Chryseolinea soli: one gene and its partner. Each later gene encodes a partner of the first gene's protein in a complex. Links are inferred from orthologs where the notes say so. Each region holds a gene or a part of one and is shown on either strand. Other genes may lie near its edges.

Region 1 (15,243 bases):
GCCTGGTGTCGCTGGCCATCATCATCCTGTGGGAACGGCCGGCGTTAAAAAAATATGCCTTTTTCCAGTGGGTGCCTTCTCCCCTGGTGGTCGTGCTGATGGGCATCTCCGCCAGCCTCGTCTTCGAGCATTCCGTGCCCTTCCTCGACATTCCTGCGGAACACCTTGTCGCCATCCAGGCGTCGACCGGGGTGTCGGATTTCCTTACCCAACTCACGCTCCCCGATTTCAGCGGGCTGAGCAATTCCAAGGTCTATTTCACGGCCCTAACGCTGGCGCTAGTGGCCAGCCTGGAGAGCCTCCTCAGCCTGGAGGCCGCCGACAAAATGGACCCTTTCAAACGCACCACGCCTCCCAACCGGGAATTAAAAGCCCAGGGCATCGGCAACATGATCTCCGGACTCCTCGGCGGTCTGCCCATCACGGCCGTGATCGTGCGCAGCTCGGCCAACATTTCGTCGGGGGGACGCTCGCGGGCCTCGACCATCATGCACGGAGCGTGGCTGCTGCTGGCGGTTATTTTGATCCCCCGGTTTCTGAATCTCATCCCCCTCGCCTGTCTGGCGGCCATCCTCATCATGACTGGGTTCAAGCTCACCAAGCCGGCGCTATATGTGGGCATGCTCCGCAAGGGCATCAGCCAGTTTCTCCCGTTCATCGTCACGGTGGCAGCCATTTTGTTTACCAACCTTTTGATTGGTATTTTTATCGGCATCATCGTCGGCGTCTTCTTTGTGTTGCGGTCCAATTTCCAGGAAGCGTTGTCACTGGTGAAGCACGGTGAGAATTATTTGCTGCGCATGCACAAAGACGTCTCTTTCCTGAACAAGGCCCTGTTGCGCCAGACGTTTGAGAAAATTCCCCGGAATACAAACCTGATCATCGACGGTGGTGACTCGCAATTCATCGATGCCGATATTATCGAGACCATTGAAGACTTTATGCTGAACGCACCGAGCCGACACATTCAAGTAGAAATAAAAAAGAGTTACGCTTCCCTAAACGATTTCTTTCGCAAACACGACTAATCAACCCATATGGATTCCTACAATAGACTTTTATTGCAAAACCAAGCCTGGTCTGAAGAAAAAACCAAACACGACCACGATTTTTTCAGACGCAACCAATACACGCAATCACCCGATTTTTTGTGGATCGGCTGTAGCGATAGTCGCGTTCCCGCCAACGAAATCACCGGTACCGATCCGGGCGAGATCTTTGTACACCGGAACATCGCCAACATGGTGGTGCACTCGGACATGAACATGCTGAGTGTACTCGACTATGCGGTGACGATCCTGAAAGTGAAACACGTGATCGTCTGTGGCCATTACGGCTGCGGCGGCGTCAAGGCGGCCATGCACAATGATCAATATGGCCTGATCGACAATTGGTTGCGCCACATCAAAGACGTTTACCGTTTCCACAGCGACGAGCTGGAAGCCATTACGGACGAAAACGAACGCTTCAAGCGCCTGGTAGAAGTGAACGTGATGGAGCAGGTTTTCGACTTAAGCAAGACCAGCATCATCCAAAACGCCTGGCGCGAGCGCAATTCGCCCTATGTGCACGGCTGGGTCTACGACCTGGAAACGGGCCTGATCAAGGACCTGGAGGTGACCATGAACAGCGCCAGCGAGATTCCGCCTATCTACCACATTGCCAGCAAGGTGGTGAAGGGCACCAAATAAGGGCGCGGGGGTAAATTTTTAATATATTTGCGCCCAATTGCATTTTGAGATGACCAAGAATTTTGTTGAAGAGCTTCGTTGGCGCGGCATGCTGCACGATGTGATGCCCGGCACGGAGGAACAATTGAACAAGGAACGCACGAGCGGCTATATCGGGTTTGATCCCACGGCCGATTCGCTGCACATCGGCCACCTAGCCCAGATCATGACGCTGCTCAATTTCCAGAAAGCGGGCCATAAGCCCTACGCCCTGGTGGGCGGCGCCACGGGTATGGTGGGCGATCCGTCGGGCAAGTCGCAGGAGCGCAACCTGCTGTCGGAAGAAGTGTTGGCCCACAACGTGGCATGCGTGAAGCAGCAGTTGGAGAAATTCCTGGACTTCAGTGGCGACAACGCCGCGGAGATGGTGAACAACTATGACTGGTTCAAAGACTTCAAGTTCCTGGATTTTATCCGCGATGTAGGCAAACACATCACCGTAAATTATATGATGGCCAAAGACTCTGTGCAGAAACGCCTGGAGTCCGGGTTGTCGTTTACGGAGTTCACCTACCAACTGGTGCAAGGCTATGATTTTTATTGGTTGAATACCCACAAAGGTTGCAAACTGCAAATGGGTGGTTCCGACCAATGGGGCAATATTGTGACGGGCACGGAATTGATCCGGCGCAAGTCGGGCAGCGATGCGTTTGCTTTGACCACCAAGCTCATCACCAAGGCGGACGGCACCAAGTTTGGTAAAAGCGAAGGCGGCAATGTCTGGCTGGATCCGAAGAAGACGTCGCCCTATACTTTCTATCAATATTGGTTGAACACTTCGGATGAGGATGCCTCGAACTTCATCAAAATCTTTACGCAGCTAACGCGTGAAGAAGTGGAGAGTTTGCTGGCTGAACATGCCACGGCTCCCCACCTGCGCAAACTGCAGCATGTGTTGGCGAAAGACATCACTACGCGCGTTCACTCCGTGGAGGAATTCGATAAGGCGGTACAGGCTACCAACATTCTTTTTGGCAACGCGACCACCGACGAACTGAAGCGTATTGATGAACGGACGTTGTTAGAGCTGTTTGCCGGCGTGCCTCAGACCACCATTTCGAAGGCCGCTTTGGAAACTTGTACCAATGTAACGGACCTGTTATCCGTCGCCACGAATAGTTTGGTGTTTACTTCGAAGGGTGAAGCCCGGAAAATGATCCAGTCGGGTGGTGTGAGTATCAATAAAGCCAAAGTTGCCGATCCGAATCATGCGGTGGCGTTCGATCTTCTGCAAGGTAAATATTTGCTGGCGCAGAAGGGGAAGAAGAACTACTATCTGATCGTGGTGGAGTAGTTTTGCTGCCTCACCTTCGCTAATGCTTCAGCAAAGAAAGAATAAAAAGCGCCCTCCTTCGCTAAAGCTTCGGCGGGCAAGCAAGGAAACAAAAAAAAGCCACCCTTCTTCGCTAAAGCTTCGGCGGGTGGCTTTTTCGTTTTCGGGAAGCGATGATTAGTCCTTGCCGAATTTGAAGAGTTTGTAGCCCACGGATACTTGGATGACTTGATTTTTGATGTTTTGGTAGGCGGGGCTGTCATCGATGTTCGTCAAGCCGAGGTTATAGCGTGCATCGATCGTGATGCCAAAGGGAATGTCCCAGCCGGCACCCAAGGCGAGGCTGACGTCCGACTTCTTGAAGGAGTCTTTTACATTTTGATCGTCAATCTCAGCACGCGAAACAAATCCGAATTGCGGCCCTACCTGGAGATTTATGCCGGCCACGGTATACAATTTTACGATCACCGGAATGTTGATGTAGCTGAAATTGGCGTCGAAGTTGCCGACATCTGTTTTTACTTTAGAACCTTGTTGCGAAAAGAGCACCTCCGGCTGAATACCTATTTTGGAGAATTTGAACAGCGTGAAGGCGCCGAAATGATAGCCCGTGCGATTGTCAAAATTTGTCTTAAGCGTGGATTGCCCATCGGAGGAGCCGTTCAACTTTGCGAAATTCAAGCCACCCTTAATACCAATCGCAACAGAAGCCTGCGCATAGGCACCCACGGACGCTGCGACCAATGCGAATACGATAATGAGTTTTTTCATAGTTGGTTAAGTTTTTAAAAACTACCCGGCAAAGATAATGCCTTAAAGTATAAAAATAGGGCAGTTCGGCGGCGGTTTTTGTTGGTTGAACTCGGCCGGAGGGGGATTGATCTATGGCGGGCGTTACTTTTTTCAGTAGTCAGTAGCCAGTAGTCAGTAGCCAGTAGATAGGGTGAGGAGTTATGGGGGAGATCGTTGGTGTTGGATCTGGTGGTTTTCTACAAATAAATATTCAGTGGTCATTAGCCAATGGCCTTCGGGGTTAGAGATTAAGAATCAGGAGATGTTGGAACGAGACAGATGAAGTGCAACGCTGAACACGCAAAGCGCACGAGAAATGTTATTCTCCCGAACCCCACATCCAAAATCATCACCTTTATTCTTCCTCTGAAACTTAGCCACTGCGTTTCGAACTACTGGCTACTGACTCCTGATTCACCCAATCCCTCCAAAAACGCCTCATCAACAAGATTCGCCCTCGTCACCCTCATCCCGCCCCCTTTTAAGCTTTCTTGCTCTATCGTCCACTGCGCATTCTTATTCCGCGCCCAAGCTCTCCGCGCGATGCCGTTGTTGACGTCGTAGTGGAGCATGTTGCGTAGTTTGCGGGTGGCATCTTGCGTACCGTCGAGTACCAGACCAAAGCCTCCGTTCATCACTTCGCCCCAGCCCACTCCTCCACCGTTGTGGAGCGACACCCAGGTGGCACCGCGGAAGGAGTCGCCAATGACGTTGTGGACCGCCATGTCGGCGGTGAAGCGTGAGCCGTCGTAGATGTTGGACGTTTCGCGGTAGGGACTGTCGGTGCCGGACACGTCGTGGTGGTCGCGGCCCAGTACTACCGGGCCGATCTTGCCTTCGGCTACGGCTTTGTTAAAAGCTTCCGCAATTTTGAGGCGGCCTTCGGCGTGAGCGTAGAGAATGCGTGCCTTCGAGCCCACGACGAGTTTGTTTTGTTTGGCCTGGCGGATCCACTGCAGGTTGTCTTTCAATTGTTGTTGAATTTCTTCCTCAGCGTGGGTCGATATTTCCTGCAGCATCTCGGCGGCCAACGCATCGGTGAAATCGAGGTCGCTGTCTTTGCCGGACGTGCATACCCAGCGGAAGGGACCAAATCCGAAGTCAAAACACAACGGTCCCATGATATCCTGTACGTAGGAAGGATAACGGAAATTGATCCCATCTTCTGCCATCACCGCAGCGCCAGCGCGGGAGGCTTCCAGGAGAAATGCGTTGCCGTAGTCGAAGAAGTAGGTACCTTTCGCCACGTGCTTTGCAATGGACGTTGCCTGTCTGCGCAGGGACTCCTCGACTTTTTGTTTGAATGCGCCGGGGCTACTCACCATCAGCGCGTTTGACTCCTCCAACGACAGGCCTACCGGATAATAACCGCCCGCCCAAGGATTGTGCAACGATGTTTGATCGGAGCCTAACGCCACATGAATATTTTCAGCATCAAATTTTTCCCAAACGTCAACGATGTTGCCGTGGTAGGCGAGCGAGACCACCTCTTTTGCAGCTTGTGATTTTCGCACCCGCGCCACCAATGCTTCCAACGTCGTAACAATTTCGTCTACCCATCCCTGCTCGTGTCGTTTATGAACCGCTTTGCCATTCACTTCCGCCACAACGGAGATACAACCGGCGATGTTGCCTGCCTTGGGTTGTGCACCGCTCATGCCGCCCAGCCCTGACGTGAGAAAGATCTTGCCTTCCAATCCTTCACCCTGACGGCTGATGTTTCGGCCGGCGTTGAGTACGGTTATAGTGGTTCCATGCACAATGCCTTGCGGACCGATGTACATGTAGGAACCGGCGGTCATCTGGCCGTATTGTGTCACGCCGAGGGCGTTGTACTTCTCCCAATCGTCGGGTTTGGAATAGTTGGGGATCATCATGCCGTTGGTCACCACCACGCGCGGTGCCTCGGCGGAGGAAGGGAACACGCCCATGGGGTGGCCGGAATACATGTGCAATGTTTGTTCGTCCGTCAGTTGGGCGAGGTATTGCATCGTCAGTAAATATTGCGCCCAGTTTTGAAATACGGCGCCGTTGCCTCCGTAGGTGATCAGCTCATGGGGGTGCTGCGCAACGGCCGGGTCGAGATTGTTTTGGATCATAAGCATGATCGCTGCGGCATGCAAAGAACGCTGTGGATAGTCGGTGATGGGCCGTGCGTGCATGGCATAGTCCGGACGGAAGCGGTACATGTAAATGCGACCGTAGGCGATCAACTCGTCGTAAAATTCTTTTGCCAGCACGGCGTGATGCCGGGGGTGAAAATAGCGGAGGGCATTGCGCACGGCCAGCTTCTTTTCGCCGGCGGTGAGGATGTCTTTGCGTTTGGGCGCGTGACTGACGTTCGTGTCGTAGGGTTTAGGCTGGGGCAACGTGTCGGGTATGCCCTGCAGGATTTCTTGTTGGAAGGTGAGGCTCATGGTCGCTTCGGGTTTATCCTGAAATCTTCCGGTTTGAAATTTTCTTTGGTGAAGTGGTAGCCGGTTTGAAAAAGGTCTTTCGCCTTGCTCACATCAAAACCGCTAACTCCTCCCGCGCCCGGGGGATCGATCAACACGTCGCACAACGCTTTGCTGGTGGCGGTGTTGCCGTTGACGGCCATCATGAGGCTGCGCTCGATGACGGACCGGAAATTCAAAGTATTGAAATCACCCCGAATGAAATTGCAGTTGGCACCGATCAACAGGTCGCACGCTCCGCGGATGCTGTGGGCCGGCAAATTGTCCGTGATGCCGCCATCCACAAAGATCTTGTTGTCGAATTGGATGGGGTTGAACACGAGCGGCACGCAACACGACGCCAGGATCGTGGGGATCAATTCTCCTTTTGTAAAATACTCGGTCGTGCCTTGCCCGATATTCGTCGTGGCAACGGTCATGGGCAGCTTCAGGGCTTCGAACGTGTTTTCGGGCATGTATTTCTGAAGGACATCGCGGAGTCCATCCAGACTCAGCAAACCGCGCATCGTCCACGCCGGACGAAGCGACCGGAGAAAGCTGGTGGTGAGAATGATGTCCATGATCTTCTCGGCAGAATAGCCATACGCATACAACGAACCCACGATGGAGCCTGCGCTTGTGCCGGCCACGACGTCGATCTTCACTCCAAATTCTTCCAGTGCTTTCAGCACGCCGATGTGCGAGATCCCCCGCGCACCGCCGCCTGATAATACCAATCCGATTTTCATGTCTCTATCCTGATTTATACTTGTGCTATTTTTTTACGCGCCAACGGCTCAAAGAATTTCCGCCAGCCGGAAGGTCTGATCCACGCGAACACCTTTTTCGGTATGCTTCACCGTGCAACATTCGTTCTCCGGGTCGTGTTCGAGAAAGAGGACGTAACCGTGGGTGGCCGCTTCATTGAGAAAACGTTCCTTTTCTTCGAGTGTGATCAACGGCCGGGTGTCGTAGCCCATCACATAAGGCAACGGGATGTGGCCTACAGACGGCAACAGATCGGCCATGAAACAGATCACTTTGTTTTTATAACGGATCATCGGGATCATCATTTTTTCGGTGTGCCCCGAAACGTATTGGATGTCGAACGATGCGAATGGTGAGGGCGCGTGGGCGTCTACAAATTTCAAGTGACCGCTCTCCTGCATGGGAAGGATGTTCTCCTTCAGAAAGCTTGCTTTTTCGCGCGGGTTGGGTTGGGTTGCCCACTGCCAGTGGTCGGCGTTGCTCCAATACTGCGCTTTGGAGAAAGCCAAGTCCAGTTTATCTCCTCTCCTTTCGACGCCACCGCCGCAATGATCAAAATGCAGGTGGGTGAGAAACATGTCGGTGATGTCGGCCGGTTCAAAGCCCGCACGATGCAGCGACGACGGGAGGGTTGCGTCTCCATTCAGAAAGTAGTGACTGAAGAACTTCGCGTCCTGTTTGGTGCCCAGGCCGTTGTCGATGAGGATGGTCCGGTTGCCGTCCTCGATGAGCAGGCAACGCATGGCCCAGTTGCAGAGATTTTGTTCGTTGGCAGGGTTTGTTTTTTGCCAGATGGATTTGGGCACTACACCAAACATGGCGCCGCCGTCGAGTTTGAAAAATCCGGTGTCGATCACGTGAAGCTTCATGGGTTGCGCTCCGGTTAGGGTCTCTAAAAAGAAAAGGCTGCAACTTGCATTGCAGCCTTTGGTATATCGTTTCGATGATTATTCTTTTACAACGCCCATCGCACAGAACTTGTCGATGCGTTGGTCGATGCGCTTTTCGGGGCCGAGCGCCGAGAGTTCTTTCGTGGTCTCGAGGATCACGCGCTTGATCTCGTTGGCCATCCACTTCACATCGGTGTGCGCGCCACCCAGGGGTTCGTTGATGATGCCGTCGACCAGTTTCAGGGCGGTCATGTCCTTGGCCGTGAGTTTGAGCAATTCTGCGGCTTGTTCTTTGAAATCCCAGCTGCGCCAGAGAATGGTGGAACAGTTTTCGGGGGAGATCACGGAGTACCACGAGTTCTCCAGCATGAGCACGCGATCGCCAATGGCGATGCCGAGCGCGCCGCCGGAGGCTCCCTCGCCAATCACAATGCAGATGACGGGCACTTTGAGACCGAACATTTCCTTGAGGTTGCGGGCGATGGCTTCACCCTGTCCGCGCTCTTCGGCTTCGAGGCCGGGAAAAGCACCTGGGGTATCAATGAACGTCACGATAGGCTTGTTGAACTTTTCGGCGATCTTCATAAGGCGCAGGGCCTTGCGATAGCCTTCAGGGTTGGCCATACCGAAATTGCGCATTTGGCGCTGTTTGGTATTGCGTCCCTTTTGTTGGCCGATGAGCATAAACGTCTGGCCGTCGATGGTGCCGAAGCCGCCGATCATGGCTTTGTCGTCAGACACGGTGCGGTCGCCGTGCAGTTCGATGAAGTCGGACGTGATCTCGTAAATGTAATCCAGGGTATAGGGACGATCCGGGTGGCGCGACAGTTGAACGCGTTGCCAGCCCGTGAGATTTTCGAAGGTCTCCCGCTTGAGGTCCAGAATTTTTCTTTCGAGAGCTTTTACAGCGGCCTGAACTTCCTTGTCGCTGTCGCTGGCCAGCTGATTCATATCTTCAAGTTTAGCCTCCAGTGCAGCAATGGGCTTTTCAAAATCCAATAGCATATGGTCGATTTTGTCGGCACAAAGTTAGAAGGATTGTGAAATATCGGTAATTAATGGATAAGTTTCGCACTAATGCCCTCATATTCAATAGCCTGTTCCAACGGTGGGCGTTCGTGAAGGGTGTTGTGCGGCTTCCGTTTTGCCTTTTCTGACCTTCCGTTGCCTTTTTTTTGCCGGGTATATATTGTTATGGGCCTTCCGTGACCGGTTGTCCAGCGAAAGAAAAGACCCTTGGTTTTTTATGCGTAAAAGAGCACCAGCGTCAATGCCGCCCAGGTGACCATTTCCACCAGCCATTCCGTCCCGCTCATTTTCTTATGCGTTTCCATAGCTTTTTATTTCAAGCCACGACGATTTGCATGCCAATGCCTTTCTGAGCCCAAAAGCAGGGTTTGGACGTTGGAGTGTAGAGAAAAAGAATCAATGACGTCCAATTTTGGGGCGCTGCGGTAGCAGGAGGCTGCTTTTTTTGTGCAGACAGCTCATGACGGTTTCGTTTGCATAGAGTTTCTATTTTTACCGGAATCACTGTGTTCCCCTGAACCTTATACCACCCTATCTATGCAGGTCATTTTCGGTATCATTTTTCATTTCATCGGCGGGTTTGCTTCCGGCAGCTTCTATGTCCCTTTTAAAAAAGTAAAAGAATGGTCGTGGGAAAGTTATTGGATCGTGGGCGGTCTTTTTTCATGGCTCATCATCCCTCCTTTCGCCGCGTGGCTCACCATTCCGCATTTCAGCGACATCATTTCGCAAGCTTCCTCCTCCACTTTCTGGTGGACCTATTTCTGGGGTATCCTGTGGGGCATCGGTGGACTAACGTATGGGTTAGGCATGCGCTACCTGGGCATGTCGCTGGGCAACTCGGTGTTGCTGGGATTCACGTCGGTGTGCGGATCGATTGTTCCTTCCTTGTATTATGATTTTGTTCCCACACCCGGCAAAACCAGCTTCCACGAGCTGCTGACGACTTCGTGGGGTCGCGTTGTGTTGCTCGGTGTGACCCTTTGCCTGGTGGGGATCTATCTCTGCGGACGGGCCGGGATGATGAAGGAAAAAGAGCTTCCCGAAGAAAAGAAGAAGGAGAGCATCAAAGAATTCAACCTGGTGAAAGGCCTGATCGTGTGCACGTTTTCGGGCATCCTCAGCGCCTGTTTTAACTACGGCATCGAGGCCGGCACGTCCATGGCCGAGCAGGCCAATGCGCTTTGGCAGGCGGCCAACCCCGAGGCCACCAGCGAATTCCTGTATCAAAACAATGTCATCTATGTCGTGTTACTTTGGGGTGGCCTCACCACCAACTTGGTGTGGTGCATGATCCTGAACACACGGAACAAAACGTTTGGGGACTACACCAACAGCAAAACGCCGTTGCTTCAAAACTATTTCTTTGCCGCCCTGGCCGGCACGATCTGGTTCCTCCAGTTCTTTTTCTATGGCATGGGCGAAAGCAAGCTGGGCAATGGCGCCAGCTCGTGGATCCTGCACATGGCGTTTATCATCCTCGTGGCAAACCTGTGGGGGATCCTGTTAAAAGAATGGAAAGGCGTGCAACCGAAAACGCGGGACACGATCGCGGCCGGCATTCTCACGATCTTGCTCTCGGTGATCCTCGTGGGCTACGGCAATGCCTTGAAATGATTTCTGAATTAAATTGCCCTATGGAACGACTTGCTTTTACCATGAAACTTTTCCCCGGTCAGGTGGAAGAATATAAACGGCGGCATGATGCGATTTGGCCGGCCCTGAAATATTTATTGAAGGATTCGGGGGTCAAAGATTACTCGATCTTTTTGGATGAAGCATCGCTGACGTTGTTTGGGGTGATGAAGGTGGAGGATTCTGCGGTGTTGGGGCCGCTTCGCGATCATCCGGTGATGCGGGAGTGGTGGGAGTATATGAAGGATATTATGGAGACGAATGCGGATGCTTCACCGGTGCAGGTTTCTCTGGTGGAGGTTTTCTATTTGGGGTGATCATCCCAAAATAATTTTAAACCGCAAAGCGCAGAGTCATCGCAAAGAAGGCGCAAAAGAATTTGGAATCCTTTGCACCTTCTTTTTCAAGTCTTCTACTTTAATATAAACGAAGCCTTCTTCACATCATCCGAATTCCCCCCAACAAAAACATCGTATTTACCTGGCTCCGTACCAAAAGACATATCTCTCCGGTAGAATGACAGATCAGATTGCGTCAGCGTGAAGCTTACTTCTTTCGACTCGCCCGGCTGCAACATCAATTTCTTAAAGCCCTTCAATTCTTTTACGGGACGTGTCACACTTCCCACAAGGTCGCGTACATACAACTGCACAACTTCCTCGCCTTCACGCTTGCCCGTGTTCTTCACCTTGCATGTGATGGTGATGCCCTCCTGCTGCGTGATCTCCTGCTTGTTGAGCTGCACGTCGCCGTATTCGAAGGTGGTGTAGCTCAGGCCATAGCCAAAGGGGAAAAGCGGTGCGTTGGATTCGTCGAGATATTTAGACGAATATTTGTTGTTCGGATCCATAGGGCGGCCCGTGTTTTTCATGTTGTAGAAAATAGGGATCTGTCCCACCGATCGCGGGAAGGTGACGGGCAGTTTGCCCGAGGGATTGTAGTCCCCAAACAACACATCGGCTACGGCATGGCCGGCTTCAGTTCCAGGGAACCATGCTTCCAGCACGGCAACTTTGTTTTGTGTCATCCAATTTATGGTCAGCGGCCGCCCGTTGAAGAGAACCACCGCGATGGGTTTGCCGGTCTTGTAGATCTCCTCCAACAACTGCTGTTGTGCGCCCGGTAAGTTGAGCGATGCCCGGCTGGCGGCTTCACCGGTCATGAGCGCAGCTTCGCCAAGAGCCATCACGACGATGTCGGCTTGTTTGGCAGCTTGTATGGCCTGTGCAAATCCCTTGGTGGTATCGTCATTGATGTTGCAGCCTTTGGCATACAGGATCTTTGTCGCAGGGGTTGCTGCCGCTTTAATGCCTTCCAGGACGCTCACCGCTTTGGCACCCTCGCCTGCGGCTGACCAGGAACCGATCATTTCTTTTTTGGCATCGGCCAGGGGACCGATCACTGCGATGGATCGCGTGGTCTTCGGCAAGGGCAACACATGCTGATCATTCTTGAGCAACACCATCGACTTGCGCGCAACATCGCGCGATGCCGTGAGGTATTCCGGCTTCATGATGGTGGCCTTTTCGCGTTCGGGGTTGCAATAGCGATAGGGATCTTCAAACAATCCCAATTCGAATTTCTTCGTCAGGATGCGGCGCACGGCTTCGTTGACGAGGCCTTCTTTTAGTTTGCCTTCTTTCACCAGGCGTTGCAGCGAGCTGTTGTAGAAACCGGCTTGCATGTCCATGTCCACACCGGCTTCCAGGGCGAGGGCGGCCGCAGAGGCGGTGTCCTCGGCAATGCCGTGGGGGATCATCTCCATGATGGAGGTGTAGTCCGTTACCACGAAACCTTTGAAGTTCCATTCCTTGCGAAGGATGTCGGTCATCAGGTATTTGTTTCCGGTCGCGGGCACGCCGTCGAGTTCGTTGAAGGAGGTCATCACGGTGGCTGCACCGGCGTCGATGGCCGCTTTGTAGGGTGGCAGGTATACTTCGCGTAGCATGCGATCGGACATGTCGGTGGTGTGATAATCACGGCCGGCCTGGACGGCACCATAGGCGGCGAAGTGTTTCACGCAGGCCATCACCGAATGGAGGTCGCCAATGCCATTGCCCTGAAAACCTTTTACGCGGGCGATCGCGATCTGTGCACCCAGGTATGTGTCTTCCCCGGCACCTTCGGCCATCCTACCCCAGCGTGGGTCGCGGGCAATGTCGCACATGGGCGCAAAGGTCCAGTGCAGTCCTTGGGCCGAGGCTTCGTCGCCGGCGATGCGGGCCGACTGTTCCATGGCGGTGAGGTCCCAGCTGGCGGCCTCCCCTAGCGGGATGGGAAAAATGGTGCGGTGGCCATGGATCACATCATATCCAAAAATGAGCGGGATGTGAAGACGCGTTTCCTTTACGGCCAGCTCTTGCAGCTTGCGCGTGTAGTCGGCACCGAAGGCATTGAAGATGGCGCCTACCCGGCCAGCCTTGATGTCTTCGCGATAGTTTTCGCGAATGGTGGGGCCCGTCACGTCGATGTCGCTGGTGAAGAGCGTGAGTTGGCCGATCTTTTCCTCCAGCGTCATCAGGGCGAGCACCGAGTCCACGCGACCGGCGATGTTTCCGGATGACTTGGGCGCATTCTTTTGGCAGGCCGTCAATACCAGCATCCCGGCCATCCACAGGAAGAACAATCTTTTCATGCGTTCATTATTTTTTGGTTTGTGTAAACAGCTCGCGGTGTTTGGACGCAGCGGTTTACGAAGATCAAATGTCATTTTTGTCCCATCGCCAGACCCAAGCAAGCCTCTCAAAAAAATGAGAGACTGTACTTTAGGCTGGGCTCCTCGCGGAGGATCTTTGTGTTATTCAGTATAGGTCAATTAAACTCCAGTTTTGTTTTGGCGGCCTGCACTTCCGGCGCCGACATAAATAAATTCCACAGCAACCCCGTGCGATAGTTCTCGATCATGACCACGATCGGTCCCTGGTCGATGGCCAAATACGAATTGGCCACCCACCCGTCCGACAGGTCGAAAGCATCATAAAATCCATACGGTCCCCACAATTTGTCGCCCAGCGTGTAATAAAAGAATTTCAGTGCCTTCATCGATTCCTCCGGTGCATACGGAAACGAGGATAGCGCAGCCGTTGGCGTGATCACCCCCTGGTCGTTCGACGGCGAGTGGGCATCATAACCGGTCGGGTTGTCGCTCGCCGTCAGTCCCCAGCAGGCGTCGCTGTAGCCCACATAGTTTTTTGGATTGGCCGCACAATAGGCGTGATTGATCAGCGTCGCGTTCACGTTTTGTTCCCAATAGTCGGCATAGTCGTCTTTGAAGTGGGGGTCCATTCCCAAATATGAATATTGCACCCAGAACAACGGACTGGGTGTTCCGAGGGGCAAGGTGTAGCCGTAATATTTTTGTCCAGTTTTTATGGCGCCGTTTCTTCCATAGCCATTGGTGTACACGCTTTTGGGGATGCCGTGCGTGGGCGAAGCGGCGGCGAGGATGTAGGTGATCTGTTCTTCAAAATATCCCGAAAGGGCAAAATTCATATCCCAGTTATAGTTGGGCGACCAATGCCAGTAAAGCACTTCCTGCCCGTCTTTGCGATACCAGTCCCATTCCACACCTTCATAGAGCTTTGTCATGCGGCGGATGAGATTGTTGCCGACGGTGTCGGTCGGTTGCAGATATTGACGCGACGTGAGGAGACCTTGCATGAGGAATGATGTTTCCACCAGGTCGCCACCGTTGTCTTTTGTGCTAAAGGGGATAACTTTTCCCGTCGTGCCGTTGATCCAGTGCGACCAGGCCCCATGAAAACGATCGGCCGTTTCTAAAAATGTCACGATCTTGTTGAGGCGCTCCACGCCCTCTGTGCGTGTGATGAAGTTTCGATCCATGCCCACCACGATGGCCATGATGCCAAAGCCGCTGCCCCCGCTGGTCACCGTTGGCCCCGAACCTTTGCGCTCGAGGGCCATGCCGCTGGTTGGTTCAGCCATGTCCCAAAAGTATTTGAACGTTTGCTTTTGGGTGAGCGTCAGCAGCTCTTCATCAGAGATTACCGGAAATTTGTCGGCGGGGTCGAAAGTAGTAATGACCTTACTATCGAAGTTTCCGCCCAATGCTTTTTTATCGACAGACGTCAGCGCTGTCGAGATTTGAAAATTATATTTTGATAAATACTCCAGCGCCGTGCTGGGCTTGATGGTGACGGTGCTGTCGCCATGACTGAAAGTATAGGTCAGCGTGAGATTTTCTGTGGGCGATACCAGCACGATCGCCGTGGGAACGGTGGTTCTGTCGATGGGTGCTGAAAACGAAGCGACGATCTCTGGCGTCAGGCTTGCTCCAGAAATGGTTGACCCGACAGGACGGTCATCCGATTGGATGGATGTCAACGTAAATGACGTTTCACTTCCCGGCGCGGGGTCATCCTTTTTACAGGACGCCATCGTCATCACAAAAAATATCAACCCGAAGGAAACGGCCTTTACATTCATGTTGTGGTTTCTAAAAATAAAGTGAGTGCATAAAAAAAAGGGTACACCGAGGTGTACCCTCTACCCGTAAACTACAAATTACCTACCTGCAGTGCCGAGGTTAAACAAGGCTACGATATCTTTTTGTGCCAGTACGGTATTGAATACACGCACATCGTCGATGCTGGCGGTTGCCAAAGGAGCCCAGTCGGGACGGGTGGCATTGGCGAAGCCCATGTCGGCAGAGGCCATGCTACCAAACATCG
Region 2 (15,266 bases), 3.8 Mb from region 1 along the record:
TGTTGTAAAAAATCGGCATGGTCTTCAATACGTCGAATCCTACGGAAAGTCCAGCAGGCGATTGACCAAGTGCCGTGTGGCTAACGATCGCCAACATCACGATAACGGATAGGTGTCTAGTCATTGATATAAACGGTTATTTGACTAGAACTCGAGGACTGCAATGCGACATTTGAAAACGTTGTGGGCTTGCCCACCTGGCAATTGTCGACATCCAAATAAAAACCACACTCCTTCGACTGCAGTTTGGGGGTTAATTCATACTGAATGCTAAGCGTATCCCTTCGGGTGTCATTTTGAAATATCAGAATTGTCTTGTTCTGCTTTCTGGTCAGGGGTAGCCCTGCATGGAGGTCGTAGATTGGAATTTCCTTCCCGGGTTGTTCGCCATCCATTCCATATACCGATGTGTACTGGCGATCGTTGGCGAAATAGACAAAGGCCACAAACGGGTCCTCCGAAAAGCACGAGCGCCTGCACCCGGAAAAAGTAAGCAGGTATGACAAAAAAACAACACTCAGTAAGATACTGACGATCCTCATTCTCATACCTGCTTCTTATCTGATAGACAACTTAAATCAATTAAACACCGAGGATCAATCTTCCCGGGTCTTCCATCATCTCCTTCACCCGCACCAGGAAGCTCACCGACTCGCGACCGTCTACAATGCGGTGGTCATACGATAAGGCTACATACATGATCGGGCGGATCACGATCTCACCGTTCTTCACCACCGGGCGCTCCACGATGTTGTGCATACCTAAGATCGCCGATTGCGGCGGGTTCAGGATGGGCGTTGAAAGCATAGAGCCAAACACACCGCCGTTGGTGATCGAGAAGGTTCCCCCCGTCATTTCCTCGATGGAAAGTTTTCCGTCACGGCCTTTCGTGGCCAGGCGCACCACTTCGCTCTCGATCTGGTTGAAGCTAAGGGCTTCCGCATTGCGGATCACCGGCACCACCAAACCTCTCGGCGTAGACACCGCGATGGATACATCGCAGTAGTCATGATAAATGATCTCGTCGCCGTTGATCGACGCGTTCACTGCGGGGAACTCTTTCAAGGCGGCACACACGGCCTTGGTGAAGAAGGACATGAAGCCCAGGCCGACACCATATTTTTCCTTGAATTGATCTTTGTACTTCGAACGCAAGTCCATGACCGGCTTCATGTCCACCTCGTTGAACGTGGTCAGCATGGCGGTTTCATTTTTCACCGATACCAATCGCTTGGCGATGGTCTTGCGCAGTGATGTCATTTTTTCGTTGCGCACATTGCGTCCTCCACCGGAAGCAATCACCGGCGGGGCCAATGGCGCTTTGGTCTCTGCGGGCTTTCCTGCCGTGGCCGCAGGGGCCTGGGCTTTCTGAGCATTTTGCGCGTCGGTCTGTGTGATTCTTCCGCCTACACCGGTTCCGGAAACCTGGTTGGCTGGAATACCTTTTTCATCCAGGATCTTTGCCGCCGTGGGCGAAGGATGACCGGCAGCATACGTTTTGTCGCCCGCTACCGCAGCAGTAGCCACGGCAGGTTGTGTTGCTGCTGCCCCATTCGAAGCGGCTGCACCGTCGGTGATCTCAATTCTGCAAATGAGACCGCCTATGGGGAGCGTTGTCTTTTCCTTGGCTACGATGCGCAGGATGCCCGTGGCTTCAGCAGGCAATTCAAAAGTGGCTTTGTCGGATTCCACTTCGGCAATGACTTCGTCCAACTTCACCAGGTCGCCGTCTTTTTTCAGCCAGGTCGAAATGGTCACCTCCGTGATGGACTCGCCCACGGTGGGCACTTTCATTTCTTTCACACCGCCGGCTTTCTTGGGTTCGGCTGGTGCCTGGGCTGCAGGCGCTGCTGCCGGTGGGGCCGCAGGTTGTGCTGGTGCAGGACTTGCTGCCGTGGCGCCCGAAGGTTCCACTTCGCAGAGGAGGCCGCCGATGGGAACCGTCTCGCCTTGTTGTTTGATGATCTTCAATACCCCGGCACTGGGCGCCGTGAGCTCGAAGGTTGCTTTATCCGACTCCAGTTCGGCAATCACTTCATCCAACTTCACCACATCGCCGTCTTTTTTAAGCCAGTTCGCGATGGTCACTTCCGTGATGGACTCGCCGACTGTGGGCACTTTTATTTGAATAGCCATTCCCTTTTGATTTTTTTATTTGAACGATATGTTTTTTTGACGGCCAAGGCCGTGACATGTTTCTGGTTTAGATCTCGAATGCTTTGTTCGCCAATTTCTCTTGTTCCACTTTATGAACTTTAGAGAAACCGGTTGCCGGCGATGCGCTGGCCTTGCGCGATACCACTTCAAACTCCTGCTTCGGCATCATCCGGAGGATGAACGAATAGGCACCCATGTTGGCAGGTTCTTCCTGTGCCCATACCACCTTGGCGTCCTTGTATTTCTTCAGGACAGCTTTCAGTTGTTTCTCAGGGAAAGGATACAGTTGCTCGATGCGCACGATGGCCGTGTCTTTTGCTTTGCGCTTCTGCTGTACTTCGGCCAGGTCATAATAGAGCTTGCCCGAGCAAAGAATAACGCGCTTCACATCTTTCGCCGGTACGCCCGTAGGATCATCCAGCACTTCACTGAAGCTGCCCGACGTGAATTCCTTCATCGGTGAAATAACGGCGGGATGTCTCAACAACGACTTGGGTGAGAACACTACGCAGGGTTTACGGAATTGCCACGTCACTTGTCTTCTCAGCAAGTGGAAGAAGTTCGACGGCGTGGTAGGATTCGACACGATCATGTTGTACTCCGCGGCCAACTGCAGGAACCGCTCCGGGCGACAGCTGGAGTGCTCAGGTCCCTGACCTTCGTAGCCGTGCGGCAGCAACATCACGAGACCGTTCATCCGTTGCCACTTCGATTCGGCAGAAGAAAGGAACTGATCGATGATCACTTGCGCACCGTTCACGAAGTCACCAAATTGTGCTTCCCATAACACCAATGCACTGGGTGAAGACATGGCATAACCATACTCAAATCCCAACACACCAAATTCAGACAACAACGAGTTGTAGATCTTGAATTTCGTCTGGGTCTTGTCGATGTTGTCGAGGCCGCAATACGGCTCGTTTGTATTCGCGTCGAAGAAATAGGCGTGACGGTGCGAGAACGTGCCGCGGCGAACATCCTGACCCGACATACGCACCGGCGTCTTCTCGGTCAGCAACGAGCCGTAGGCTAACAATTCTGCTTCAGCCCAGCCCAGCACTTTCGTTTCAAAGAAAGCCGCCTGACGGTCCTTCAACAGTTTTTCGATTTGTTTCAACGGCTTGAAGCCTTCGGGGATCGTCGCCAGCGCTTTGCCAACTTTCTCGATCACACTTTCCTTAACACCGGTTTCGGGGGATTTATCAAAATCTTCCGGGGTTGCCCAACGCATTTGTTCCCACTCCGCTTCGATCTTCTGAGGCTTGTAGGGAAGCGGCTTCTGTTTCACTTCATTCAACCGGTCTTGCAACTGGTTTCTGAAATTCTTGTCCATCTCATCCGCCAACGCCGCATCCACATCGCCACGCTCTACCAATTTCTTTACGTAGATCTCGCGGGGATTCTCGTGCTTGGCGATGATGTTGTATAATTTCGGTTGCGTGAACTTGGGCTCATCGCTCTCGTTGTGACCGTGACGACGGTAGCACAACAAGTCAATAAAAATATCTTGTCCGAATTTCTGACGGTATTCCACCGCGAGTTTCGCTGCAAAGCTCACCGCTTCTGCATCGTCACCATTCACGTGCAGCACGGGGGCGTCTACGATCTTGGCCAGGTCTGTACAGTAAATGCTGGTACGGGCATCGTCATAGTCGGTCGTGAAACCAACTTGGTTGTTGATCACGAAGTGGATCGTTCCACCGGTGGTGTAGCCGGGCAAGCCCGACATTTGCAACAGCTCGTACACAATGCCTTGTCCGGCCACGGCGGCGTCGCCGTGGATGAGGATGGCCATGCCTTTGGAAAGGTCTCCTTTGTATTCGTCGTCGATCTGGCCACGGGTGTAGCCAATCACCAACGGGTCAACCGCTTCCAGGTGGGAAGGGTTGGGTGTTAATTTCAGATAGATCTTCTTGCCGGAAGGCGTGTTGATGTGGCTTGAATAGCCCAGGTGATATTTGACGTCGCCGTCGCCCATGGTTTGCTCGGGGCTGACGTTGCCTTCAAACTCGGTGAAGATCTGTTCGTAGGTTTTGCCGAGGATGTTCGACAACACGTTCAGACGGCCGCGGTGGGCCATGCCGATCACCACTTCCTTCACATCCAGCTCTGCCGCTTTGTTGATGATGGTTTGCAGGGCGGGGATGGTGTTTTCGCCACCTTCCAGGGAGAAGCGTTTTTGTCCCAGGAATTTCGTGTGCAAGAAGTTTTCGAACACCACCGCTTCATTGAGCTTGGTGAGGATACTTTTCTTTTCGTCGATGCTGGGATTATAGGTGTAGTATTGTTGTTCGCATTTCTGGAAGAACCACGAGCGCACTTCGTCGTTGCGGATGAAGTTGTATTCAAAACCGATCGGGCCGAGGTATACGGCCTTCAGTTTTTCGATGATCTTGCGCAGGGTGGCGCGGCCCATGCCGATTTCGGCGCCCACGTCAAACTCGGTGTCCAGGTCGGCATCGGTGAGGCCCACGTTGGTGTGGTCGAAGTTCACCTGGTGGTTTCTGCGTTCGCGAACGGGGTTGGTTTTGGATTTCAGGTGACCGAACGAGCGGTACACGAAGATCAGGTTTCGTACCTGCGTTTCCTTTAAGGAGAGGGAATCGTCGCCTCCTTTGGGACCGTGGCCGTTTTCGCCATAGCGCTGATTGGAGAAGTCGTATCCCTCAAAAAACTTCTGCCAGGTTAAATCGACGCTGCTAGGGTCCTTTTTGTAATTTTGGTAGAGTTGGTCCAGATAACCAACGTCTGCATTGCTGATGTATGAATAATTATCCATGATTATTTTTGAAAGCCAACAAATGTAGAGAAGTGCCATAAGATTAAAAAATTGAATAATCGCGTAAACGAATACTTAACTATTTTCCTTCCTTTCAACCCCATTAGGCGCCGATCATTGCCAAAACGGAAAAAAAACTTAACTTTGCGGTCTTTAAAAAAAATACAGGACGAGTTCCACTATTTTAAACTGACACAGTAATGGTTAAAATCAGATTGGCCCGCAGAGGCCGCAAGAAACTGGCGATGTACGATGTAGTCGTAGCCGATGCCAGAGCACCACGCGATGGTCGCTTCATTGAAAAGATCGGGACTTACAATCCCCTCACCACTCCCGCTTCCATTGACCTGAATGATGAAAAAGCATTCAAATGGTTGATGAATGGCGCTCAGCCTTCCGACACGGTGAAAGCCATGCTTTCCTACCGTGGCATCATGCTGAAAAAACACCTCCAAATCGGTGTCATCAAAGGTGCGATCACCCAAGAGCAAGCCGATGCGAAATTGGCCGACTGGCTGAAGAGCAAGGAAGCTAAGATCGAAGCCAAGAGAACTAAAGTTTCCGCTTCCAAGGAAGAAAGTGCGAAAGCCCGCAAGGCTGCCGAAACCAAGATCCGCGAAGCCCGCGCTGAAGCGATCCGCCAAAAGGCGAAGGTTGCCGAAGAAGCTGCTGCTGCCGCCGCCGCACAACCTGCTGCTGCCGCTGCCGAAAACGAAGCTCCGGCCGCAGAAGCTACCGAACAAGCTTAATTTTAAATTGATCATTCCAAATGCCAATGTGTTCCCACGCATTGGCATTTTTATTTCCCCACCATGGACATCGAAGAATGCTTTAAGATCGGCTTCATCCTGAAACCCCACGGCCTGAAAGGCGAGGTGACGGTTTCGCTGGACGACGAAGCTCCCGAAAATCTCGCGGAGCTGAAAGCCCTCTTTGTGGAGAAGGACAACCGCCTGGTACCCTATTTTGTACAAACCGCCTCGGTGCACCAGGCAAAGGCCCTTATCAAATTCGAGGACGTCGACACGGTGGAGGAGGCTGGCAAAATTGCCAAACGCGCGCTCTATGTTCAAAAGTCGCTGCGCCCGAAGTCGGCGCGGGGTGAGTTTTATAGCGACGAGATCATTGGCTTTGAGGTTTGGGATGAAGAAACCGGCTTGCTGGGCAAGGTCGCCGAAGTGCAGCCGGGTGCCAATCCGCTTATCGTGGTCGATCGGGAACTGGGCGAGGTGCTGATTCCTGTGAACGGTCCCTTCATCGCGAGCATTAACAAGGGCAAAAAGCGCATCACCGTGAATCTTCCGGAAGGATTTTTGGATATTTGACCATGCACATCGACATCCTCACGTGTCTTCCCAAGCTCATTGAAAGCCCGTTCTCGGACTCGATCCTGAAACGCGCCCAGGCCAAGGGGTTGGTCACGGTCAACATCATCGACCTGCGCCAATACGCTACCAACAAACACCGGACAACCGACGACTACGCGTTTGGCGGCGGTGCCGGCATGGTGATGATGATCGAACCCATCGACAACTGCCTGACCGAACTCAAGTCCCAACGAACCTACGACGACATTATTTATATGAGCCCCGACGGCCAGCGCCTGTCGCAGCCCCTGGCCAATGAACTGAGCCTGAAAAAGAACCTCATTTTGCTCTGTGGTCATTATAAGGGGGTGGACGAGCGGGTGCGGGAACACCTGATCACCCGCGAGATCAGCATTGGCGACTACGTTCTTTCCGGCGGCGAGCTGGCCGCGGCCGTGGTGGCCGATGCGGTGGTCCGGCTCATCCCCGGCGTGTTGTCGGACGAGACCTCGGCGCTGAGCGATTCCTTCCAGGACAACCTGATTGCGCCCCCGGTCTATACCCGGCCGGCAGAGTACAAAGGCTGGAAGGTCCCGGACGTGCTTTTGTCGGGACACCAGGCCCGGATCGAGGAGTGGCGGCACGACCAGGCCCTGGAGCGGACGCAAAAAAGACGGCCAGAATTGCTTCAAAAGCCTTAAAATCCATTTTTTACAAACATTCTATATCCCAGTTTCCTAAGTTTCAATTCTTTCCCTACATTTGCAGTCCATTTTCAAAACCATCGTGTTATGGCAGATCTGATTAAACTCGTCGAGCAAGAATTTGCGAAAGTCCGTGAGACACAACCCAGCTTCAAGCCTGGTGATACTGTGAACGTTCACGTAAAAATAAAAGAAGGTAACAAGGAGCGCATCCAGCAGTTCCAGGGCACGGTGATCCAACGCCGCGGCACCAACAGCAACGGCGAGACATTCACCGTTCGCAAGATCTCCAACGGTGTAGGCGTGGAGCGTATCTTCCCCATCGTTTCTCCCTCTATCGACAAGATCGAAGTATTGAAAGAAGGTAAAGTACGTCGTGCAAAACTGTACTACCTGAAAGGCAAGCAAGGCAAGGCTGCCCGCATCAAAGAGAAGATCTAATACATCCGAAAATAGTAAGAAGCCATTCCCATCCGGAGTGGCTTTTTTTGTTTTACGGGTTTATCCTGAGGGGCTGCTGAACACGTTTGAAATGGGCCAAAAACCCCCAAATCAGCTCAAATTAGCATCCTATTAAATAATTAATAACTTTGTCCCCTCGCATAAAAAACCAACTATGGCTAGAAACATCGCTGACCTACTCGGTAAGGACGCAGACTACCTGCTGAAACACCAAAGTAAAACCATCTCTAAGGATCAACTCCAGGTTCCCAGCCCGGATTTCGTTGACAAAGTCTTTGCTCAATCCAACCGCAGCATCCCCGTGTTGCGCAACTTACAAGCATTATACGGAACCGGCCGTTTGGCCAACACAGGCTTCGTTTCCATTCTTCCTATCGACCAGGGCATCGAACACAGCGCGGGTGCGTCTTTCGCGAAGAATCCCATTTATTTCGATCCTGAAAATATTGTGAAGCTCGCCATCGAAGGCGGCTGCAACGGTGTGGCCACTACGTTTGGCGCACTGGCCATGGTGGCTAGAAAATATGCCCATAAGATTCCTTTGATCGTGAAGATCAACCATAACGAATTGCTCACTTACCCCAACAAGGCCGACCAGATCATGTTCGGTTCCATTGAGGACGCCTGGAACATGGGCGCTGCGGCGGTAGGAGCCACGATCTACTTCGGCTCTGATAATGCTACCCGCCAGATCATTGAAGTGTCTAAAGCTTTTGAGCGCGCTCACCAGCTTGGTATGGCCACTATTCTCTGGTGCTACACCCGTAACAACGCCTTCAAAAAAGACGGTGTTGACTATCACGTATCGGCCGACCTTACCGGCCAGGCCAACCACCTTGGCGTGACCATCCAGGCCGACATCATCAAGCAAAAGCTTGCGGAAACCAACGGCGGCTACAAAATGCTGAACACCGGCGGAAGCAGCTATGGCAAACTGGACGAAAGAATCTATACGGAGCTCACATCCGATCACCCGATCGACCTGTGCCGCTACCAAGTGTTAAATTGCTACAACGGCCGCGCCGGCTTGATCAGCTCCGGTGGCGAGTCCAAGGGGGCAAGCGATCTGGCCGATGCTGTGCGCACGGCCGTGATCAACAAGCGTGCCGGTGGCACCGGGTTGATCTCGGGTCGCAAGGCTTTCCAACGCCCCATGAAAGAAGGCGTGGAGATCCTGAACGCCATCCAGGATATTTACCTCGATAAATCGATCGATTTAGCTTAACGAAATTGTAATTTCAGCCGATGAACCTCACCCGTTCATCGGCTTTCTTTTTTACTAAATTTTTTAACTATGTCTTGGTTCAAACGCAGCGATAAAGGAATACTCACTCCCACCGAATCCAAACGCGAAGTGCCCGACGGCCTCTGGTTCAAGTCGCCCGCCGGCAAAATTGTTCACACGCGCGAGTTGAAGAACAACGCCTATGTGGTGCCCGATGAAGACTTTCACGTGCGCATTGGCTCGGAAGAATATTTCGAAGTGCTGTTTGACGAAGGCAAATACACCGAGTTGGACCCCACCATGGAGTCGGCCGACCCGTTGAAATTCAAAGACACCAAGCCGTATCCGAAGCGCATCAAAGAAAGCCAGGAGAAGTCCCAGCTGAAAGATGCCGTGCGCACGGCCTATGGCAAAATGAATGGCATCGACATCACCATCGGCTGCATGGACTTCAGTTTCATCGGCGGTTCGATGGGTTCGGTTGTGGGCGAGAAAATTGCCCGGGCGATGGACCACAGCCTTCAAACAAAAAAACCGTTCCTCATGATCTCCCGCTCCGGCGGCGCGCGCATGATGGAAGCCGGACTTTCACTGATGCAAATGGCGAAGACATCGGCCAAGATCGCTTTGCTGGATGCTGCCAAAATTCCTTATATCTCCCTGCTGACCGACCCCACTACGGGCGGTGTAACGGCATCGTATGCCATGCTGGGCGATTTCAATATTGCCGAACCCGGCGCGCTCATCGGCTTTGCCGGTCCCCGCGTGATCCGTGAAACCATTGGCAAGGACCTTCCGAAAGGTTTTCAAAGCGCAGAGTTTGTGTTGGAACATGGCTTTCTCGATTTCATCATCGACCGGCGCAACATGAAAAACCGCCTCTCTACGTTGCTGCGCATGCTGCAGAACTAGGCGTCCGCAGACGAACGGTTTTATCCCCTTCCGTACACCCCTTCTTTTTTCGCACGCGGATTTGTTTCTGCATGGGCTTATTTCCTTGTCTAAGGATGTGGCACATGGATTGACCTTGGTGGTACTTGTAAACTTCTCGCTATGATCAAGAACTACATCAAGGTCGCCCTCCGCAGCCTTATCAAACAAAAAGTGTACACGCTCATCAATGTCCTGGGGCTTTCCGTGGGCATCGCGAGCTGTCTTCTCATCACCATGTTTGTGATCGAGGAGTTTTCGTACGACAAATTTTTGACGGATGCCGATCGCATCTACAAGGTCGTACTGGAGCGAAAGTATCCCAATCACTCCACCAACTATGCTTTCATCCCCCATTCTTATTCCGACGTGATGTCGCGCGACTTTGCAGAAGTGGAAGACGTGGTAAAAGTGAGCGGCCCCATCAACAACGTCGTGGTGAATTATACCGACCGCAAAAACGAAGTGAAGCAGTTTGAAGAAAACTTCGTCATGGCTGCCGACTCCAACTTCTTTTCTTTTTTCAGTTTGAAGCTGGTCAAAGGCGATCCAAAAACGGTGTTGACTAAGCTGAACGACATCGTGCTAACACAAGAGACCGCCAACCGCTACTTTGGCCAGGACGACCCCCTGGGAAAAACACTAAAGATCTTCAATCAGGATTTCAATGTCACCGGCATTTGCGAAAACCTGCCGGACAATTCACATTTAAAATTTGATTTCTTATCGAAGTGGAATGATCAGTTCTTTGGCGGCCCAAAGGTGAACTTCATCACTTTCTCGGCACATACCTATATAAAACTCAAACCCGGCGCCAACGCTGCCGCACTGGAAGCAAAATTTCCCAAGATGGTGGACACCTATGCGTCGGCGCAGATCGAACAAGATCTTGGAAAATCATGGGCTGACTACAAGCGCGAGGGCAACGGCTACCGCTACTTCCTTCAACCCCTCACGTCCATTCACCTCGACCCGACAAACCTGGAAGGATCCATGCGCCCAGGGGGAAACCGCAATTATGTGTACTTCCTCATCTGCATCGCCTCGCTCATCCTGGCGATCGCATGCATCAACTTTATGAACCTGGCCACGGCGCGTTCGGCCGAGCGGGCGCGTGAAGTGGGCGTGCGCAAGACAATGGGTTCGTTGAAAGGCCAGCTGGTTTATCAGTTCCTGGTGGAGTCTGTCCTGCTAAGTTTGTTTGCGACGGTGTTGGCGATAGGCTTGGCTCAGCTCGCTCTGCCTTACTTCAATGCCTTGGCGGGAAAACATCTCTCCCTTCCGTTTACACCTGGTATATTGGGGGGCCTATTACTTATCTCGGTGGTGGTAGGTTTTATGGCCGGCAGTTATCCAGCCTTCGCGTTGTCGTCGATCAATCCTATTGTGGTGATGAAAGGTCATTTTGCCAGCCAGGCAAAGGGTTCGTGGTTGAGAAACGGGTTGGTTGTTCTTCAGTTCTTCATTTCCATCGTGCTCATCGTAGGTACCCTCACGGTGGTGAAGCAGATGAACTATATGGAAAACAAATCGCTCGGTTATGACAAAGAGCAAGTGCTGGTCATCGATCGCGCGTTTGCGCTGAACAATAAGGCGCAGACCTTCATCGAAGAGATGAAGCGCGTCCCGGGTGTGGTGAGTGCCGGGGGCACCTTCTCGCTCCTGGGCCGGCAGGGTGATTTCTTCGGGGCACAATTCACGCCCGAAGGCTCGTCGGAAATCCTCACCACAAAAAGCATGGGTATCGACGATGACTTTGCGCAAACCATCGGCTTTGAGTTTGTAGCAGGCCGGGGATATTCTAAAGAAACCAATGACTCTCTTTCTATCATCTTAAATGAAACGGCCGTCAAAACCATGGGACTCTCCGACCCCGTGGGTAAAAAGTTGAAGCAGATCTTGCGCCGTCCGGAAGGAAATGCAGAAGTTGTCTTTACGATCATTGGTGTCATCAAGGATTTCAATTTTCAATCCCTGCGCGATCCTATCACGCCCCTCACGATTCAGAGCGTCGAGAGCTTTGGCGGTGGCGCGGGCTATGTGACGGTACGGCTCAACCAAAGAGATGCCCGTAGCATCGTGAGCGCCGCGGAAGAAAAATGGAAAACCTTGGCGCCGGATCAGCCCTTTAAGTATTTATTCCTCGATCAAAATCTTCATGCTCAATACGCAGCAGAGCAACAGGCCGGCAACGTCTTTGCAGTTTTCTCCGGGTTGGCCATTGTGATTGCTTGTGTGGGATTGTTTGGGTTGGCGGCCTATACCGCGAACTTGCGGACGAAGGAGATTGGTGTACGCAAGGTGATGGGCGCTTCTGTTTTTAGTGTCGTGATCTTGTTGTCGAAAGAGTTTACGAAACTGATTGTGGTGGCCTTCGTGTTGTCGGTGCCATTTTCGTGGTTTATTATGGATCGGTGGCTTGAGGGATTTGCGTTCCGCGTGGATATGGGTGTCGGGGTGTTTTTGCTGGCGGGGGGTATAGCGTTGTTGATCTCATGGATCACGGTGAGCTATCAGTCGATCCGGGCGGCGATTGTTAATCCTATAAAATCTCTTCGAAGCGAATGAGAAAAGGTCAGGGCTAAAGCCCTTTCGATATAAGATGTCAATAACCCTGGCCTAAAGGCCGGGGTTATTTTTTTAGTGATCATCGGAATATCCTTAGCGCCTTTTGTGTTCGCCGAGGCTTTACCGAAGATGAGGCGCTTAAACCTTATGTCCTAGCGACGCAACGTTGCGCTATATTCTTTCACCGTGTCGATGTAGCATTTCACTTTGTCAACTTCGGTGTCGGGATATAAACCGTGACCAAGGTTAGCGATGTGCTTGTGGGGGCCGAAGGCGTTGAGCATTTTTTTGGTTTCGCGTCGCACGTCGTCGAGGGAGCCGTAGAGCGCGCAGGGGTCGAGGTTGCCTTGCAGCACTTTGTTGGGGAGCAGGGCGCGCGATTCGGCGATGCCCATGTTCCAGTCTAACCCTACGACGTCGCAGTTGATGGTGTTCATTTCGGCGCGGGCGAAGAAGGCTCCCTTGGCGAAGACAATTTTGGGAACGTCGTTTCCAAGGGCGTCACAGATTTTTGAGATGTATTTCAGGGAAAATTCAGCGTATTGATCCGGCGATAATATTCCTGCCCAGGAGTCAAAGATCTGTACGATGTCGGCGCCGGCTTTGATCTGGGCCTTCAGGTAGTGGATGGTGCTTTGGGCGATCATGTCCAGCAGGCGGTGTGAGAACGCGGGCTGGGTATAGAGCATTTTTTTTGCCTGGCTAAATGTTTTGCTGCCTTTGCCTTCGATCATATAGGAGAAGATCGTCCACGGAGCACCGGCAAATCCAATCAGCGGCACTTTGCCTTGAAGCTCTTTTTTGGTGAGACGGATAGCGTCCAACACGTACTGGAGTTCTTCGGCTTGCGCGATGTGCAGCGATGCGAGATCGGCTTCCGAGGTGATTCTTTTCGGAAAGACAGGGCCTTTGTTCTCCTCCATTTCATAGTTGAGGCCCATAGCCTCGGGGATGACAAGGATGTCGGAAAAAATGATGGCTGCGTCTACACCGAGGATATCCACGGGCTGTATGGTCACCTCCGTGGCCAGCTCGGGGGTTTTTACAAGGGTTTTAAAGTCTTTCGCGGTTTCCCTTACTTTTCTGTATTCCGGGAGGATGCGGCCGGCCTGGCGCATCAGCCAGATGGGGGTACGGTCGGTGGCAAGTCCTTTGGCGGCAGAAATCAATCTATCATTCATGGGCAGCAGTATAAGGCGGCAAATCTAGCCCACAAAGGGGAGAGTTTACCCTGAAACAACAGAATTTTGTTCGGCAAAAAAAGGCTTTAGATCTACCAGCCTCGGTCGTGCGCACTTAGTTTATCCATCCCGGCGGCATGACGTTCGTGCGGCCGACTTGGTTCTCGCAATTAACACAGGTTTCCGCAATCTGATAGGGATTGAATGGCCTGCGGACGAGCAGCACATCGACATTGCGATCAACATAAAAATATCGCTGCACAACGCTGTTCGCCATAAAATAGCCGAGCACTTGTTCCGTCGGATCGCTGACGTTGAACACATTGCCCTGGATGGTAGCGGGAGATTTATCAAACACACCGCCGGTGTTGTTGAGTTGATCATAAACAGCAGACCAGAATTTGAAGGCCCCCTCGGAGAGGGATTGTTGCTTCACCATGATGTAATACGGATCCTTCGAATCGTAGGGCACATCCGTGATGTGTTGTCTTCTCAAGCGTTTGCCATTGCTCAGGTAATCGGACGTAACAGAAAAACATCCGTCGCAAAATGTGATCCTCCAACAGGGATTGCAGCAGGGATAAGCAAGCCTGCCTCCACCGGGAAGCGCCACGATCTTGCAATAGGGCAGTGTTTCGTAATGCTGCCAGTTCCACCAATAATAATTGTTTGTCTCCGGCGCATCGCTGGTCTCAAGATAGATCGAAAATTTACCCGGCACGTCCGGAGAAGGAAGCGGTTTGAATTCTGCAAACAACGTATCAATTGCCGGCACCGGCGCCATCAGTTCAGGGCGGGATTCATAGCGCGTACCATTTTCCAGCACAATCGTTACATGATAGCTTCTGCCCGGTACACCCTTCGTATCGTCCGCTGTTTTGTAGGTGCCATAGGTAGTTGGCGTCATCTCTTCTTCATACCCTGTATCATCCTGGAGAAACACGCGGGCGTTGTTGGGATAGAGATATGATTTCTGTTTGATATCGGAATAGGGTGGAGTGTAGTTCACGCTGATGAAATGCGGTCCCGGACCATCGGTGATTGCACCACTCACCACCAGCTGCTTTTCTATGACCCGGCGTTCCGGTTCAAAGGGGGTAACACAATTGTTCAGCACCAGCAGAAAGAGGCCGGAAGAAATGGTGATGAACCTTGTCTTTATCTTGGAGATCGTCAGCCTCATAATCAGAACTTAAAATTGTAGGTGATCGATGGTATGATCGTCGCGAAAATCGAAAGCTTATAGGCATCCGACGAAACGATGGCCGATTGTATGCCGTTGGTCTTCGTGAAAATAGAATACGCATTCTTGCGGGCGTACACATTGTAAAGGCTAAACACCCAACTTCCATGGAAGCGTTTGTTTGCCGCGCGCATCGGATCGATGGTCATGGAGAGATCAAGCCGGTGATAGTTCGGTATGACATCCTGGTTGCGATCTATAAAATTGGACACTTGCAGGAAGCCCATGTAATAGCGATTGTAGGCATACGTTGTCGGCCGGCCGGAACTGAACGTGAAATTCGCAGCATAGGTGATCCCTTTTTTATTCGGGCTGTAGTTCAATACCAAATTCAAACTGTGCGGGCGGTTGTAGTTGGCCGGATACCACTTCCCGTTGTTCACTTGTTCGTCGGGGTTTGTGGATTGGATCAGAATCATCGTTTGAGAATAGGTGTAGTTCAGCCACCCCGTGAGCCGGCCCACATTTTTCTTTAATTGAAACTCCAATCCATAGGCTTTGCCTTTTCCTTGCAGGATGACGGTTTCAGGCAACGGCGTCAGCAACAGATCGGCGCCGCCTTTGTAGTCGCTGATGTTTTGAATGTTTTTGGTGTATACTTCTATGGACGCTTCGTATTTGTTTTGAGAAAAATTACGGAAGTATCCCACTGAAAATTGATCGGAGATGATGGGCTTGATATAGGTGTTGCTGAGCTGCCAACGGTCTGT

The links.
Region 2: the proteins of D4L85_RS22640 (region 1) and accD are in contact, whole or in part, in a solved structure (PDB 8UXZ), measured with the Escherichia coli proteins. The link is inferred for Chryseolinea soli from one-to-one orthologs.

What each region holds. Positions count from the first base shown.
Region 1 is NZ_CP032382.1:5,332,241-5,347,483, reverse strand. The notes cover bases 6,920-9,718. They hold D4L85_RS22640 (acetyl-CoA carboxylase carboxyltransferase subunit alpha), read right to left. Parts: upstream 8,894-9,718; coding sequence 7,946-8,893; downstream 6,920-7,945. Other genes in these bases: rhaT (L-rhamnose/proton symporter RhaT), read left to right, coding at 9,455-9,718; D4L85_RS22645 (MBL fold metallo-hydrolase), read right to left, coding at 7,028-7,867; D4L85_RS22650 (patatin-like phospholipase family protein), read right to left, coding at 6,920-6,979. Also shown: D4L85_RS22675 (SulP family inorganic anion transporter), read left to right, coding at 1-1,028; can (carbonate dehydratase), read left to right, coding at 1,038-1,691; tyrS (tyrosine--tRNA ligase), read left to right, coding at 1,741-3,024; D4L85_RS22660 (porin family protein), read right to left, coding at 3,181-3,774; D4L85_RS22655 (urocanate hydratase), read right to left, coding at 4,188-6,212; more of D4L85_RS22650, read right to left, coding at 6,209-6,919; more of rhaT, read left to right, coding at 9,719-10,534; rhaM (L-rhamnose mutarotase), read left to right, coding at 10,555-10,869; D4L85_RS22625 (glycoside hydrolase family 3 N-terminal domain-containing protein), read right to left, coding at 10,965-13,187; D4L85_RS22620 (glucoamylase family protein), read right to left, coding at 13,364-14,998; D4L85_RS22615 (LamG-like jellyroll fold domain-containing protein), read right to left, coding at 15,077-15,243. UniProt on the Escherichia coli protein: Component of the acetyl coenzyme A carboxylase (ACC) complex. First, biotin carboxylase catalyzes the carboxylation of biotin on its carrier protein (BCCP) and then the CO(2) group is transferred by the carboxyltransferase to acetyl-CoA to form malonyl-CoA.
Region 2 is NZ_CP032382.1:1,515,689-1,530,954, forward strand. Bases 7,803-10,624 are described here. They hold accD (acetyl-CoA carboxylase, carboxyltransferase subunit beta), read left to right. Parts: upstream 7,803-8,703; coding sequence 8,704-9,546; downstream 9,547-10,624. Other genes in these bases: D4L85_RS06520 (class I fructose-bisphosphate aldolase), read left to right, coding at 7,803-8,634; D4L85_RS06530 (ABC transporter permease), read left to right, coding at 9,688-10,624. Outside these bases: D4L85_RS06480 (hypothetical protein), read right to left, coding at 1-124; D4L85_RS35090 (DUF6452 family protein), read right to left, coding at 117-548; odhB (2-oxoglutarate dehydrogenase complex dihydrolipoyllysine-residue succinyltransferase), read right to left, coding at 583-2,136; D4L85_RS06495 (2-oxoglutarate dehydrogenase E1 component), read right to left, coding at 2,204-4,936; D4L85_RS06500 (30S ribosomal protein S16), read left to right, coding at 5,137-5,685; ribosome maturation factor RimM, read left to right, coding at 5,749-6,261; tRNA (guanosine(37)-N1)-methyltransferase TrmD, read left to right, coding at 6,264-6,944; rplS (50S ribosomal protein L19), read left to right, coding at 7,035-7,388; more of D4L85_RS06520, read left to right, coding at 7,564-7,802; more of D4L85_RS06530, read left to right, coding at 10,625-12,132; hemE (uroporphyrinogen decarboxylase), read right to left, coding at 12,285-13,313; D4L85_RS06540 (DUF4249 domain-containing protein), read right to left, coding at 13,429-14,496; D4L85_RS06545 (TonB-dependent receptor), read right to left, coding at 14,499-15,266.